2 regions of the Streptomyces sp. CWNU-52B genome follow, and region 1 is predicted to be linked to the other one. Evidence: riboswitches for the same ligand, from Rfam matches in the RefSeq annotation. Region 1 holds a riboswitch; the other holds the start of a gene.
The links. Region 1 has a riboswitch for cobalamin ahead of ACLVWQ_RS15390 (ABC transporter substrate-binding protein). Riboswitches for the same ligand answer to the same signal wherever they lie in the genome.
Positions count from the first base shown of each region.

Region 1 (7,611 bases):
CCCGCCAGCGCTTCAACTGGTCCTCGGCGTCCGCGAGGTCGGCCGCGCCCAGCCGCAGGGGCTCGCGGCGGGGGCGGGCGAGCAGGGCGAGGCGCAGGGCCGTGGCGCTGCCCTCGCCCTCGGCCGCGCCGCTCTCGGTCACGCCGCTCTCGATGTCGGCCGGCGCCACGTCGACGAGTAGGCCACCGCCCGCCGGCCCAGCTTCCGCCGTCCCGCCGGCGATCGTCCCACCGTCGGTCGGCTCACCGCCCGGGCCGTGCGCCGGGCCGTCTCCCGGCTCGTCCGCCGGGCCGCGTACCCGCAGCGCCTGGGCTGTGCTCAGGCCGGGGCTGCTGTCGCGTTCGTCCTCGAACGGCCGGATACCGAGCCACGCGGCCCGGTCCCGGAGCTCAGCGCGTCCCTCCGTTCCGGTCAGGACGGTCCAGACGGGCGTCCCGCCGATCTCCAGGGCCCGTACGAGGACGTCGGCGACCAGGAGCACGCGCAGCCCCGTGGTGTCGGGCCGCGGCACATGGGCCTCGACGCGGGTCAGGCCCCGGCGGGCCGGGGCGGCGGTGGTGGAGTCGCCTGTTCGAGTGTCGGTGATACGCAGCACGGGGTGAGCGTAGGCGGGTGCGGGGCCGCGCGCAGGGATGCCGACCTCATTCCGGACACGTGTTCGCGAGTGGCCGGGTCGTGGGCCGGCTCACGGTGCCCAGGAAACGCACGTGCGGCCGGCCTCCCGAGCCGTCGAGGGTGACGGCGGCGCGGACTCCGTACACCTCGGCGATGAGTTCCTCGGTGAGCACCTCGGCCGGGGTCCCGGCGGCCACCACGCGTCCCTCGCGCAGGACGACGAGCTGGTCGCAGTACATCGCCGCGAGGTTGAGGTCGTGCAGGGCGACGACGCTGGTGACCGGGAGCGAGGTGACGAGGGTCAGCAGGTCGAGCTGGTGCTGGACGTCCAGGTGGTTGGTCGGTTCGTCCAGCAGGAGTTCGCGGGGTTCCTGGGCGAGGGCGCGGGCGATCTGCACGCGTTGGCGCTCGCCGCCGGAGAGGGTGTGCCAGGACTGGCGGGCGCGGTCGGTGAGGCCGGTGCGGGCCAGCGCCTCGCGGACGGCCGCCTCGTCGGCCCCGGACGGCGGCGTCCAGGCGCGCCGGTGGGGGGTGCGGCCGAGGCGTACGACGTCCAGGACGCTCAGCTCGACCTGGGTGTCGGCCTGTTGCTCGACCACCGCCACACGGCGGGCGAGGTCGCGTCGGCCCAGTTCGGCGAGCGGGCGGCCGTCGAGGGTGACCACGCCGGAGGCCGGGGCGAGGACGCCGGAGAGCAGCCGCAGCAGGGTGGACTTGCCGGAGCCGTTGGGGCCCAGGAGTCCGACGGTGGCGCCGGTGGCGGGGCTGATGCTGACGCCGTCCAGGATGAGACGGCCGTCGGCGGTACGGCTGACGCGGCGGGCCCGGAGCCCGGCGGCCGACCCCGTCCCGGCGGCCGGCCCGGTCCCGGTGTGCTCGGTGGCGCTCCTGGTGTCCTCGGCCGTCATCGTGTCCTCCGGGTCCGGTAGAGCACCAGCACGAACACCGGTACGCCGATGAGTGAGGTCACCACGCCCACGGGCACCTCCTGGGGATCGAGGACGGTACGGGCCAGGGTGTCCACCCACACCAGGAACACCGCCCCGGCGAGCGCGGCGACCGGCAGCAGCCGGGCGTGGCCCGAACCCACCAGCGCGCGGGCGGCGTGCGGCAGGACGAGGCCGACGAAGCCGATGGCGCCCGCCGAGCTGACGAGCGCGGCCGTCAGGAGCGCGGTCGCGCACAGCAGCACCAGCCGGGTGCGGGCCACGGACACCCCGAGGGTCGCGGCGGCGTCCTGGCCGAAGGCGAACGCGTCCAGCGTGCGCGCGTACGCCAGACAGACCACCAGCGTGACCGCCAGCACCGCGAGGCAGACCCAGACATCGGTCCAGCCGACCCCGCCCAGGGAGCCGAGCAGCCAGAAGAGGACGCCGCGGGTGGTCTCGGCGTCGGCGGCCGTCATCACGACGAAGGAGGTGAGGGCGGAGAAGAGCTGCATCGCGGCGACCCCGCTCAGCACCACGCGGTCCGTCGTCCCGCCGAGGGTGTGGCTGAGCAGCAGCACCAGCCCGAACGAGAGCAGCGCGCCGAGGAACGCGCCCGCGGAGACCGACACGAGGCCGCCGCCGGCTCCCAGGACGACCACGACGACCGCGCCGGTGGAGGCGCCCGAGGAGACCCCGAGGACGAACGGGTCGGCGAGCGGGTTGCGCAGCAGGGACTGCATGACCGCGCCGCACACGGCGAGTCCGGCCCCGCAGACGGCGGCCAGGAGGGTGCGCGGCAGGCGCAGTTGCCAGACGATCCCGTCCCGGATGGGGCTCAGGTCCGTACTCCCCCAGCCGAGGTGGGACGCGACCACGGACCAGACGTCGCCGACGCGGATGTCGGCGGGTCCGATGGTGATCGCGACGGCGACGGATGCGACGAGCAGGGCCGCACCGGCCGCGCAGAGCAGGCCCACGCGCGGCCGGGTCACCCCGTGAGCCCGGACTTCCGCAGCGCGGAGGCCACTTGTTCGACGCCCTCGACGGTGCGGATGGACGGGTTCATGGCCTGTCCGCTGAGCAGGACGTACCGCTTCTTCTTGACGGCGGTCATGTTCCTGGTGACCGGGTCGGACTCCAGGAACTCGATCTTCTTCTTCGCGGACTCGGCGGTCTGCGACTTGCGGGTCAGGTCGCCGATGACCAGGACGTCGGGGTCGCGGTCGGCCACCGTCTCCCAGTTGATCTGGGGCCATTCCTCGTGGGTGTCGTCGAAGACGTTCTTCGCGCCGAGTTCCCTGGTGATGATGCCGGGGGCGCCGCAGCAGCCCGCCATGTAGGGCGATTCGGAGTTGGCGAACCAGTAGAGGAGGGAGACGTCCGAGGCGTCGATGCCCGACGTGGCCTTCGTCATGCGCTGCTTCAGCTCGGCGACGAGCTTGTCGCCCCGTTCCGGTACGCCGAAGACCTGGGCCAGGTCCCGTATCTCGCCGTAGATGACGTCGATGCCGATCGGTTTCTGCCGGGCGCCGTCGCCGTCTCCGGTGTTGTCCTTGCCCGCGCAGTCGGAGGGCGAGACGTACGCGGGCACGCCGAGCTTCTCGAACTGGTCCCGGGTGGCGACGCCGCCCTTGCCGAGCGTGGACTCGAACGACGCGGCGACGAAGTCGGGGTCGGCGTCCAGGACCCGTTCGAAGGAGGGGTTGTTGTCGGCGATCCGGGGCACCTCGGCGTTGGCCTCGGCCAGGCCCTTCATGACCGGGTCGGTCCAGGTGGCGGTGCCGGCCATGCGGTCGGCGAGGCCGAGCGAGAGCATGATCTCGGTGGTGCCCTGGTTGAGGGAGACGGCCCGCCGGGGCGGGGCCTCCACCCGGACGGTGTGGCCGCAGTTGTCCAGGGTGACGGCTGCCGCGGAGTCCGCGTCGGGTGAGTCGGGTGAGTCGGTGGCGCCGCAGCCGGTCAGCAGGATGGCCCCGGAGACGAACAGGGCGGCGCGGCGGGCGGGTCGTGCGATGGGCACGGGAAGTTCCTCAGACGTCGAGGGCTCGAACGCGAAGCCCGGTCGTACGGTGCTCCCCCGCCGTCAGGGGACCGCGGAGGCCGCCAGCAGGTCTTCGGACTCGGGTTCACCCGGACGAGGCGCCTTCCCGGACCGTCTTCGGGTCCAGTGGCCGATGCCCGCCCGTCACCCTCACCGCTGCGCGTCAGCTCCGGATTTCCACCGGATTCCCTGACCCACGTACATGGGTTCGACTGGCTCCCGCAAGCTATCACGGCGGGTTTTCCGGCCACGCGGCAGCACGGGCGGGCCGGAGTGCCCGGCGGGGACCTGGACACCGGTTCCCGCCGCACGTGCCCGGGAATCAGCACGCCGTGTCCGCTGTTGTCCGGCGCAGCAGCACTCACCCCGTCTGCATCCCGTCCGCATCCCGTCTGTCCAGGAGGCCCACCGTGTACGGCGACCCGGCAACCATCCGCAAGATCCTCTCCGAGCTCGGCGACACCTGGGCCGTCGTCGGCCTGTCGTCGAACGAGCGGCGTCCCGCGTACGGCGTCGCCGCGGTGCTCCAGCGCTACGGCAAGCGCGTGGTCCCGGTCCACCCGAAGGCCGAGACGGTCCACGGGGAGAAGGGGTACGCCTCGCTGGCGGACATCCCGTTCGAGGTCGACGTCGTCGACGTGTTCGTCAACAGCGACCTGGCCGGTGCCGTCGCAGACGAGGCCGTGTCCATCGGCGCCAAGGCCGTCTGGTACCAGCTCGGTGTGATCGACGAGGCCGCCTACGAGCGCACCCGCGCGGCCGGCCTCGACATGGTCATGGACCGCTGCCCGGCGATCGAGATCCCCCTCCTTGGCTGAACGTCCGCCGGTTCGTCCTGGGCGGCGCCCCGAACGCCGAGCCCGACCAGGCGGGTGCGTCCGCGTCCTGGGCGGGCGCCCGGCCGCGTGACGTGCCGCCGTTCCAGTCGCCGTCCCCGAGGACGAGCAGCGGGTCGAACATCACCACCACGGCCGCGAGCAGCAGGAAGAGGACCGGTCCGAGGAGCATCGGCAGCAGGAGCGAGTGGGCGGACCCGCCCGCGCCCACCCCGCCGCTCACGCCGTGCAGATGCACGCTGACCGCCGCCATGCCCGTGTAGTGCATCCCGGTCACGGCGACCCCCATGACCAGGCTCGCCCCCAGACTGGCGAGGAAGCCTCGGATCGCGATGGCCGCCCAGAGCGCGGCGGTGGCGGCGCCGACGGCGATCACGACGGAGAGCGCGACGGTCGGGATGTCGTACCGCAGGCCGCCGTTCAGCCGGATGGCCGCCATGCCTATGTAGTGCATGGCGGCGACCCCGAGGCCGGTGAAGGCGCCCGCGGCGATCAGGGTGAGGGTGCTCGCGCCGCGGTAGCCGACGGCGAAGACGCCGAGACCGACCACGACGACCGCCACCGCGAGGCTGAGGATCGTCAGGCCGACGTCGTAGCGGATGCGGCTCTCCTCGACCTGGAACCCGATCATCGCGATGAAGTGCATCGTCCAGATGCCGCAGCCGATGGACGCCGCCCCCAGCGCGAGCCAGCCGGCTTTCCTCGACGCGTCGTCGCGCAGGGACCGGGTGATGCAGCGCAGTCCCAGCGCGGCCCCCAGACAGGCCATGACATAGGCCGCGAGCGGTGTGAGCGTGCCATAACTGAATCCGTCGACCGTACCTTGCATATGCCAACATCCCCCCGGAATACGACGCTTGCGGGGACAGATGTTCGTGCCGTGGCGGGACGGGAGCAAGAGGTTTCGTGCAATCCACAGCCAACTGTGCCCTCCACCAGTCGATTCCGGTCAGGAGTAGGCGCCTTTGCGGCGGAGGAAGGCATTCCGGTGGCGCGGCTCCCGGACGACGCTCAGCGCTGCGGCTTCGACGTCACCGTGAACGGGGCCCCGTCCGGGTCCCGCAGCACCGCCTCCGTGGCGGACGCCCCGTCCCGGACCGTGCCCCCGTGGTCCAGCGCGGCACGGATGCAGGCGTCGACGTCGGTGACCGTGAAGTGGACCTGCCAGTGGGGCCGGATCGTGGGGTCGGGGGCGGCCTCCACCGCGCCGGAGTGGATCCGGGCCACCACCTCGCCCTCGCTGCGCAGCACCACCTCGTCCCCGTCGTAGTGCACCTCGCAGCAGCCGGGCCGGGAGGTCGCCCACTCCAGCACCTCGCCGTAGAACATGGCGGCGTCGAAGGCGTTGCGCGTGTGCAGCCGCAGGAAGGCGGGGGCGGCCCGGCGCCAGGTCTCCCAGCCGACGACGAGCTGGCCCTCCCAGATGCCGAAGACGGCTCCGTCGCGGTCCGCGAGGAGGGCCGCCCGGCCCGGCGGGAAGGCGATGGGCCCGACCGCCGTCGTACCGCCGCGCTCGTGGCCCCGGGCGGCCGCCTCGTCGGCGCTGTCGACGGCGAAGTACGGGGTCCAGGCGACGGCCATCTGCCAGGTCGAGGCGACGGCCGCGATACCCGCCACCGGCACCCCGTCCGCGTAGGCGATCCGGAACCGGTCCATCAGCGCGGTCGTGCGGAACCGCCAGCCGAGCACCGCCCGGTAGAACTCCTCCGCTGTCCCCTGGTCACGCGCTGTGAGACTGACCCAGCACGGGGCGCCTGCCACCGAGTGACTGGAGACGACGTCGTTGCGGACTCTTGCGTCGCGGTTCATGGCAGTACCGTTCCTGAATCGTGCCGAGGGATGCGGGCGGACGTCCGGCGGCGTGGTGGCGCTCACCGGACCGTGGTTCCGCCTCGCTCAGCATCCCCCGCCCGAGCCCTCCTCGCCCGGAGGCGGGCGGGGGTTCATCGTCCGAATACCCCCGAGACACACCCGAAACAACCGGCGGGCAAGGGCCCCACGGCCGTACGCGGGTCCCGCGCGCGGGGCGCGCAGATCACCCGGCGCCACCGCCTGCGTGTGTTGACGGGCCCCGGCTCAGGCGACTCCGAGCCCTTCCAGCACCACCGCGTTCGGCAGCTCGGCGAAGACCTTGCCGGGGACGAGCAGCTTCCCGCGGCGCCGGCCGCTGCCCACCAGCACGTACGGCAGGTCCACGACGGCGGAGTCCACCAACACCGGCCAGTCCACGGGCAGTCCGAGCGGCGTGATGCCGCCGTACTCCATGCCGCTCTCGCCGGTCGCCGTGTCCGTCGGCGCGAACGACGCCTTGCGCGCGCCGAGTTGCCGCCGGACCACGCCGTTCACATCGACCCGGGTGGCGGACAGCACCACACACGCGGCGAGGGTGGTCTCCCCGCCCCGCTTGCCCGCGACGACCACGCAGTTCGCGGACCGGTCGAGGAGTTCCGGCCCGTAGTGCTCCAGGAAGGTGGCGGTGTCGGCCCACTCGGGCTCGGTGTCCACGTACACGATCTGCTCGGCGGGGACGCTGCCGCGCCAGGCGCGTACGGCCTCGGCGACCGGGCCGGTCAGCACGTCGAGGCGTTCCGTGACGGGCGAGGCGTCGTCGAAGTGTCCGATGGGTGCGCGCATGACGGCACGCTAACAGCCGCGGGTACGGCCCTCACCGAGGGTCCGCCGCGCGCACGAACGCCCCCGTGGCACATGGCCCGCGTAGCTCGCGTGCCCTGCGGCCCGTGGGGGCTCTCAGTGCACGCCGGGGACCGACACCGCCATGACCATCTCGACGGGTACGTCACCGGCGTTGGCGTAGGTGTGGGAGGTGTTGGCCTCGAAGGAGGCGCTCGCACCCGCCGGAACGCGGTACTCCGTGCCGTCGACGGTGAGCGCCAGCTCACCCTTCGTGACGTGGAGGAGTTCGACCGTGCCGGTGGGGTGCGGGTCCGAGGGGCTGCCCTCGCCCGGCATCAGCACCCAGTCCCACATCTCCAGCGGACCCGGCGCCTCGGTGCCCGCGAGGAGCCGGTTGTAGCTGCCGGCCTCGGTGTGCCAGAGCCGTACCGCCCGCTCGGCGGGGACGATCCGCACCTTGGGGCCCTGCTCGTAGTCGAGCAGCGTGGTGACGCTGATGCCGAGCGCGTCGCCGATCTTGACGACGGTGCCGAGGCTGGGATTGGTCCTGGCCTGC
Region 1 is NZ_JBLFJV010000013.1:92,403-100,013, reverse strand. It holds gene ACLVWQ_RS15405 (hypothetical protein) at 1-595, opposite strand, end outside; gene ACLVWQ_RS15400 (ABC transporter ATP-binding protein) at 642-1,523, opposite strand; gene ACLVWQ_RS15395 (FecCD family ABC transporter permease) at 1,520-2,536, opposite strand; gene ACLVWQ_RS15390 (ABC transporter substrate-binding protein) at 2,533-3,564, opposite strand; cobalamin riboswitch at 3,632-3,817, opposite strand; gene ACLVWQ_RS15385 (CoA-binding protein) at 3,996-4,403, shown strand; gene ACLVWQ_RS15380 (MHYT domain-containing protein) at 4,360-5,250, opposite strand; gene ACLVWQ_RS15375 (VOC family protein) at 5,433-6,230, opposite strand; gene ACLVWQ_RS15370 (YbaK/EbsC family protein) at 6,498-7,055, opposite strand; gene ACLVWQ_RS15365 (helix-turn-helix domain-containing protein) at 7,170-7,611, opposite strand, start outside.

Region 2 (7,611 bases), on a different contig from region 1:
CCACTTCGACACAAGCGGAGTGGCGGCACCTCAATCGGGTCACCCCACCGCCCAACTCAGTTCATCTTCCGTTCACTCAGGTTACTTACGTTCCTCGTGCCACTGTCGTCCAACAGAAGCCTGGGTAAATGGAACACATCACGCTCCTCCTCGGAATCGTGATCGTCACCGCTCTCGTGTTCGATTTCACGAACGGTTTCCACGACACTGCCAACGCGATGGCGACGACCATCTCGACCGGCGCTCTCAAGCCCAAGACGGCGGTGGCCATGTCCGCCGTGCTGAACCTCGTCGGTGCGTTCCTCTCCGTGGAGGTCGCCAGAACGATCTCCGGCGGCATCATCAACGAAGAGGGCATCCGCACCGAGGTGATCTTCGCGGCGCTCGTCGGCGCCATCCTGTGGAATCTGCTGACCTGGCTCCTGGGTCTGCCCTCCAGTTCCTCCCACGCCCTCTTCGGCGGCCTCATCGGCGCCGCGGTGATGTCGGCCGGCTGGTCGTCGGTGAACGGCTCGACCGTGGTCAGCAAGGTCCTGATCCCCGCGGTCGCCGCGCCCCTGGTGGCCGGACTCGCCGCGATGCTCGCCACCCGGCTGACGTACCGGATCAGCAACAAGGCCGGCGAGCAGGCCACGTCCAAGGGGTACCGCGCGGGCCAGATAGCCTCCGCGGGCCTGGTCTCGCTGGCCCACGGCACGAACGACGCGCAGAAGACCATGGGCATCATCACCCTGGCCCTGGTCACCGGCGGGGTGCTCTCGCCCGGCTCGAACCCTCCCCTGTGGGTCATCGTCTCGGCCGGCTGCGCCATCGCGCTCGGCACCTACCTGGGCGGCTGGCGCATCATCCGCACCATGGGCAAGGGCCTCACCGACCTCGCGCCGCCGCAGGGCTTCGCCGCCCAGACCAGCGCCGCGACGGTCATCCTGGCCTCGTCCCACCTCGGCTTCTCCCTCTCCACCACCCAGTCCTGCTCCGGCGCCGTGATGGGCTCGGGCCTGGGCCGCAAGGGCGGTGTCGTCCGCTGGTCGACCGCGACCCGGATGTTCATCGCCTGGGGCCTCACCCTCCCCGCCGCCGCCCTGGTCGGCGCGGGCGCCGAGTTCCTCACCCAGCAGGGCACCTGGGGCATCGTCGTCACCGGCGCGCTGCTGATCGCCGGCTCCGGGGTCATCTGGCACCTGTCCCGCCGTCAGCCCGTCACCGTCGACAACGTCAACGACGAGCCCGCCGGCGTCGTGACCACCGCGATCGCCGCCGTCACCCCGCCTCCCGCGGGCCCGGTCGCCGCGGCGGGCGACCTCGCGACGGGCGACCTGAAGACCACCATCCCGGGCCCGGACACCGAGCCCGCCCGTCCGGCCACGGTGTAAGGAATCCAACCGCATGAAGATCGACTGGGCAGCCCTCGGCTCCGTGTTCGGAGTCAGCCTCATCGCCACCGTCGCCCTCGTGGGCCTCTTCACCCTCGGCATCGTCGGCCTCTCCAAGCGGGAGTCGGCAGCGGCCCAGGGCGGCTCCGCGACCCTCGCGGTCACCGGCGCGTACGCGTGCTTCGCGGCCTGCGCGGCGGCCGTGGCCTACGGGATCCACCTGATCATCGTCTGACCCGGCCACCCGCCGGGCCCGTCCACCTCACCCCGGGCCCTCTCCACCGTCGTCCCACCCCGAGGCCGCCCCCGACCCACCCGGTCGGCAGGGCGGCCTCAGCCATGTCCGACGGTCGAATTCCGGTCACCTCACCCGCGCACCGGCGCGCACGGCACCGCGTAACGCCCCTGGCTCGTACGCCGGTCAGCGCCCCCTCGTGTCACTCCGGCCTCGCGCCGGCCACGCCGTGCCGCACCGAGCCGTACGAGCAGTGGTCGCGGATCCCGTGACCACGTGACGCACGGCACAAAACGGCTCCGGCGCAGGCGTGACTCCCCGGTCGGACCCCTGGCGCGATATAAGTCGGTCCGCGGCCCGTCGACATGCCATATGGCATTATGACGGAGACCCGTAGACGTATGGCATTAGGGTGCCCTTCCATCAGATCCCTGTCGGACCGGTGTATGCCTCGCATACGCAGCCGCACAAGGTTCTGGTGCCGCACCCGGCACACCACCCGACATACGTCTGACCGGTCCACGAGGAGCAACCCCATGCCCAGGGAAGTCGACCCAAGCCTGAATCGCCGCCGACTGCGCATCGAGCTGCGCAAGGCACGTGAGGCCACCGGCCAGACACAGACCGATGCCGCCCGAGCCCTCGAGTGGTCGCTCTCGAAGATCATGCGCATCGAGGCGGGCACGGTCAGCGTCTCGGTGACCGACATCCGGGCACTGATGCAGCAGTACGAGGTGACGGACCCGAAGCAGGTCACCGAGTTGGAGGACGCCGCGCGCGGCAGCAAGGGTCCCAGCTGGTGGGCGGCGTACAACGACATCCTCAGCCCCGGTTTCAGGAGCTACCTCGGGTACGAGTCCGCCGCCGCCTCGATCCGCACCTACCACCCCGTGGTCGTACCCGGCCTGTTGCAGACCGAGGACTACGCGACCGCCGTGCTGAGGCAGCGCGCGGACGAGGCGCGCACTCGGCGCATCGTGGAGCTGCGGACGGCGCGCCAAGAGCGTGCGCTGGAGGGCGACGCGCCCCCACCGTGGCTGTTCTTCGTCGTCGACGAGGCCGCGCTGCACCGGCAGGTGGGCGGCCCGCAGGTGCAGCGCAACCAGCTGCAGCACCTCGTCACCATGGCGGCACAGCCCCGTGTCTCGCTCCAGGTGCTGCCGTTCACCGCGGGCGCCCACTACGCCACGATGACGAGCTTCGTGCTCCTCGGCTTCCTGGACGACGAGGACCTGCTGTACCTGGAGCAGCAGGGCAGCACGACGGTGCGCGACGACTTCGAGCTGATCGTGCGCTACCAGGAATGCTTCGAGAAGCTCCGCGAGACGGCGTACGGCACGGAACGCAGCATCGACCTGATCAACCGGATCAGGGAGGGCATCGGCACCGCCTGACCCCGGGCCCTGTGCCCGGGGAGAATGAGGGGAGGCCGCGACATGACGGTCGCGTGGACGGAGTGGTGGCAGGGGGTTCGCGCGGCCCTCCTCCGCTTCCCCGGGCCGACTCCCGGGACGAGTGGGGCGGGTGGGACGAGCGGGGCGCCGGAGGGCGAGGGGGATCCGGACGAACCGGGTCCGGCGGCCGGGGTGCCGGGCCCCTCGTACAACCAGCTCGTGCGTGACGCGATAGCGGACGCCGCGCGTACGGACCGGATGAACAGCCTCGACGAGAACCGCACGGCGGACCGGATCAAGGTGCTGCGGGCCCGGAGCGAGGAGCAGCGGCTCTCACTGAGGACGACCGTCGTCTACTGCACCGGTGGCGTGGTCGTGGTGCTGTTCGCCTTGGCTGGACTGATGACGGTCGCGGGAGTCTTCCACCTCACCTCCGCCTGGGTGCTCGCCCCGATGATCGCGACGGCGATGTCCCTGGTCACCGGTTTCGGCGTCCGGCTGGGCCAGATCATGGCGCGGCACACGGCGGCGGACCACGACGCGGGTGCCGGTTCCCTCAGCGAAGACCGCCGGGCCGTGACACCGGACGAGACCTCGCCCAGCGGACGGGCCTGAGCCGGTCCGGATGCCGGCCCCGCCAGATTCCCAGGAGCAGCGCCACGACGGTGGCGACGGCCACCCACAGGGCCGGGCTCAGGGTGCCGCCCGGCAGCAGCCCGGCCGCCGCGACGCCCACGAGTGTGGCGCTCACCCCGCCGAACACACAGAAAGCGACCAGTCTCGGGGCCGAGGCCGGTTCGGAGGGCGGTAAGTGTGCGCTGTCGCTCCCCCGGTGGACCATGTCGGTCGGCTGACGGCCTGTCATCGCGCTCCCCCTCGTCATGTCCGGTGCCCGGCAACGGACTCCTGCGTGGCCACCGCGTCGAGAACACCGACGAACGCGAGCCACCGGGTTCGGGAGAAGACGACCTGGCCTCCGCTCCGGTTCCAGGAGTCGCGGACCGTCACCGAGTTCTCCGTGACCGCCACCTCGACGCATTCGTCTTCCCCGCTGTGGCTGCTGGTGTGCCAGCGCGGCACGGACAGGTCCTCGTGGTCCACACCGACCTCCTCCTGCCCGAGAGCCGGCGCCCCCCGCGCTGGACCGCCACCCCCGTGTCCGCCTTCCGTGCTCCGTTCAGTCTAGGAAAGCCCGGTGTGGCCCACCAGGGGAAAACCGGCCCGTTCCCAGGGGCCTGTGGGCCTCAGCACACTCTCTCTTCGCAGGTCAACAGCAAGTTGACGGGTGTTCGCGGGCCGTGGTGGACTGCCGGGGCCATCTACGACGGCAGAAGAGGAAGCCGGTGCGAATCCGGCGCGGTCCCGCCACTGTCACCGGGGGTCTCGATCCCCGGGAGCCAGGAACTCTCGTCGTCGGTCTCGTCGAACCAGGGCGCGGACACCCTGAGTGAGGACATATCGCCATGCGCGGCCGCCTGTTGTGGACCTGTGTGTCTCCTGCCAGGTCCTTTCCCGGGGCTCCACCGTCCGTGACGGCGGGCTGAAGCGGTGCGTGCCGATCGCGTCTTCGCGTACGGTGCCGCCGCCGGCCTCCTCGGTGACCTGCTGCTCGGCGATCCCCGCCGGGGGCATCCGGTCGCCGCGTTCGGCCGTGGAGCGCAGGCCGTCGAACGGGTCCTGTGGCGGGACCACCGGGGCTGGGGCGCCCTGCACACCGCGGTGTGCGCGGGCGGCGCCGTCGCCGCCGCCCGCGCCGCCGACCGCTCCGTCCGTGCCTCGGGTGCCGCGTCCGTCGCGCTGACCGCCGCCGCCACCTGGGCCGTCGTCGGAGGGACCTCGCTCGGCCGTGAGGCACGGGCCGTCGGCGCGGCGCTGGCCGCCGGGGACCTCGAGGTGGCCCGCGAGCGGCTGCCGCATCTGTGCGGACGGGACCCGCAGGCGCTGGACGCCGACGGGATCGCGCGGGCCGTCGTCGAGTCGGTCGCCGAGAACACCTCCGACGCCGTGGTGGGCGCCCTGGTGTGGGGCGCCGTGGCGGGGGTGCCCGGTCTGGTCGGGTTCCGCGCGGTCAACACGCTGGACGCCATGGTCGGACACAGGTCGGCCCGCCACCGTCGGTACGGGTGGGCCTCCGCGCGGCTCGACGACGTCGCGGGGTGGCCCGGGGCCCGGCTGACGGCGGCCCTCGCAGCCGTCGCCGGGGGCGATCCGCGCGGCGCCGTCCGCGCCTGGCGCGCCGACGCCGCCCGGCATCCCAGCCCCAACGCCGGCCCCGTCGAGGCCTCGTTCGCGGGTGCGCTCGGGGTGCGGCTCGGCGGGACCCTGTCGTACGCGGGACGGGTCGAGCACCGGCCCGTGCTCAACGGCGCGGGGCGGGCCGTGCGCACCGGGGACATCGAACGGGCCGTCCGGCTCTCGCGACGCGTGAGCCTGCTCGCGCTGGGCGCGAGCGTCGCCGGACGGCTGCTCGCGACATCGCTCACCAGAACGTCACTCACCGGAGCCTCGCTCACCGCACCGCGGCGCACGTCGCCGGTCCCGAAAGGTCGTACGTCATGAGCGGGGGGCCGGGCGCACGGCTGGGCGGCGGACTGCTCGTCGCCGGAACCACGTCCGACGCGGGCAAGAGCGTCGTGACCGCCGGGATCTGCCGGTGGCTGGTGCGGCGCGGCGTCAAGGTCGCGCCGTTCAAGGCGCAGAACATGTCGCTGAACTCGTTCGTGACCCGGGAGGGCGCGGAGATCGGCCGGGCCCAGGCCATGCAGGCACAGGCCGCCCGCGTGGAGCCCACCGCGCTCATGAACCCGGTGCTCCTCAAGCCGGGCAGCGACCGCAGCAGCCAGGTCGTCCTGATGGGGAAGCCCGTGGGCGAGCTGAGCGCGCGCGGCTATCACGGCGGGCGCCAGGAGGCGTTGCTCGGGACCGTCCTGGACTGTCTGGCCGAGTTGCGGGGCACGTATGACGCGGTGATCTGCGAGGGGGCGGGGAGTCCCGCCGAGATCAATCTGCGGCGGACGGACATCGTGAACATGGGGATCGCGCGCAACGCCCGACTGCCCGTGCTCGTGGTGGGCGACATCGACCGCGGCGGGGTCTTCGCCTCCTTCTTCGGGACGGTGGCCCTGCTCTCGCGCGAGGACCAGGAGCTCGTCGCCGGGTTCCTCGTCAACAAGTTCCGCGGGGATGTCTCGCTGCTCGAACCCGGCATCGACATGCTCCGCGGGCTCACCGGGCGGCCCGGCTACGGCATCCTGCCCTTCCGGCACGGGCTCGGCATCGACGAGGAGGACGGCCTGAGCCTCTCCCTGCGGGGCACGGTGCGGGAGTCCGAGGTCGCCGCCCCGGTCGGCGAGGACGTCCTGCGGGTCGCCGTCTGCGCGGTCCCCCTCATGTCCAACTTCACGGACCTGGACGCGCTGGCCGCCGAACCGGGCGTCGTCGTGCGGTTCGTGGACCGGCCCGAGGAACTGTCCGACGCCGACCTGGTCGTCGTACCCGGCACCCGGGGCACGGTCCGGGCCCTGGAGTGGCTGCGGCGGCGCGGTCTCGCGGACGCCCTGGTGCGCAGGGCCGCCGAGGGGCGCCCCGTGCTGGGCGTCTGCGGCGGCTTCCAGCTCCTGGGCGAACACATCGAGGACGACGTCGAGTCGAGGGCCGGCGCCGTCGACGGGCTCGGACTCCTCCCCGTACGCGTGCGGTTCGCGCGGGAGAAGACCCTCGCCCGGCCGGTCGGCGAGGCCCTCGGCGAACCCGTACAGGGCTACGAGATCCATCACGGCGTCGCCCGGGTCACCGGCGGGGAGCCGTTCCTGGACGGCTGCCGGGTCGGTGCGGTGTGGGGCACGCACTGGCACGGCTCGCTGGAGTCGGACGGCTTTAGGCGCGCCTTCCTGCGCGAGGTGGCCGCCGCCGCGGGACGCAGGTTCGTACCGGCCCCCGACACGTCGTTCGCGGGGCTGCGCGAGGAGCAGCTGGACCGGCTGGGCGATCTGATCGAGGAACACGCGGACACGGACGCGCTGTGGCGGCTCATCGAGTCCGGAGCGCCGGCGGGTCTGCCCTTCGTCCCGCCGGGAGCGCCCGCATGACCTCACTCGAAGGCGACTTGCTCGAAGGCTATTGGGAGGACGACAACCAGTGAGTACTCCGTTTCCGTTCACGGCCGTGGTCGGCCAGGACGACCTGCGGCTCGCGCTGCTGCTGAACGCCGTGTCACCCGCGGTGGGCGGTGTGCTCGTCCGCGGTGAGAAGGGCACGGCCAAGTCCACTGCCGTGCGCGCCCTCTCGGCGCTCATGCCGCAGGTCGACGTCGTCGCGGGGTGCCGCTTCTCCTGTGCGCCCGCCGCCCCCGATCCGGCGTGCCCGGACGGCCCCCACGAGGCGGGCGCGGGGGTGTCCCGACCGGCCCGGATGGTCGAGCTGCCCGTCGGGGCCTCCGAGGACCGGCTCGTGGGCGCGCTCGACATCGAGCGGGCGCTCTCCGAGGGCGTGAAGGCCTTCGAGCCGGGCCTGCTGGCCGACGCCCACCGCGGGATCCTGTACGTCGACGAGGTCAACCTCCTCCACGACCACCTGGTCGACCTGCTCCTCGACGCGGCCGCGATGGGTG
Region 2 is NZ_JBLFJV010000060.1:98,161-105,771, reverse strand. It holds gene ACLVWQ_RS38535 (anion permease) at 129-1,373, shown strand; gene ACLVWQ_RS38530 (hypothetical protein) at 1,387-1,608, shown strand; gene ACLVWQ_RS38525 (helix-turn-helix domain-containing protein) at 2,145-3,002, shown strand; gene ACLVWQ_RS38520 (hypothetical protein) at 3,045-3,617, shown strand; gene ACLVWQ_RS38515 (DUF397 domain-containing protein) at 3,882-4,103, opposite strand; cobalamin riboswitch at 4,296-4,429, shown strand; gene ACLVWQ_RS38510 (cobalamin biosynthesis protein) at 4,551-5,561, shown strand; gene ACLVWQ_RS38505 (cobyric acid synthase) at 5,558-7,090, shown strand; gene ACLVWQ_RS38500 (putative cobaltochelatase) at 7,140-7,611, shown strand, end outside.
Region 2: another riboswitch for cobalamin. It lies ahead of ACLVWQ_RS38510 (cobalamin biosynthesis protein); the one in region 1 lies ahead of ACLVWQ_RS15390 (ABC transporter substrate-binding protein).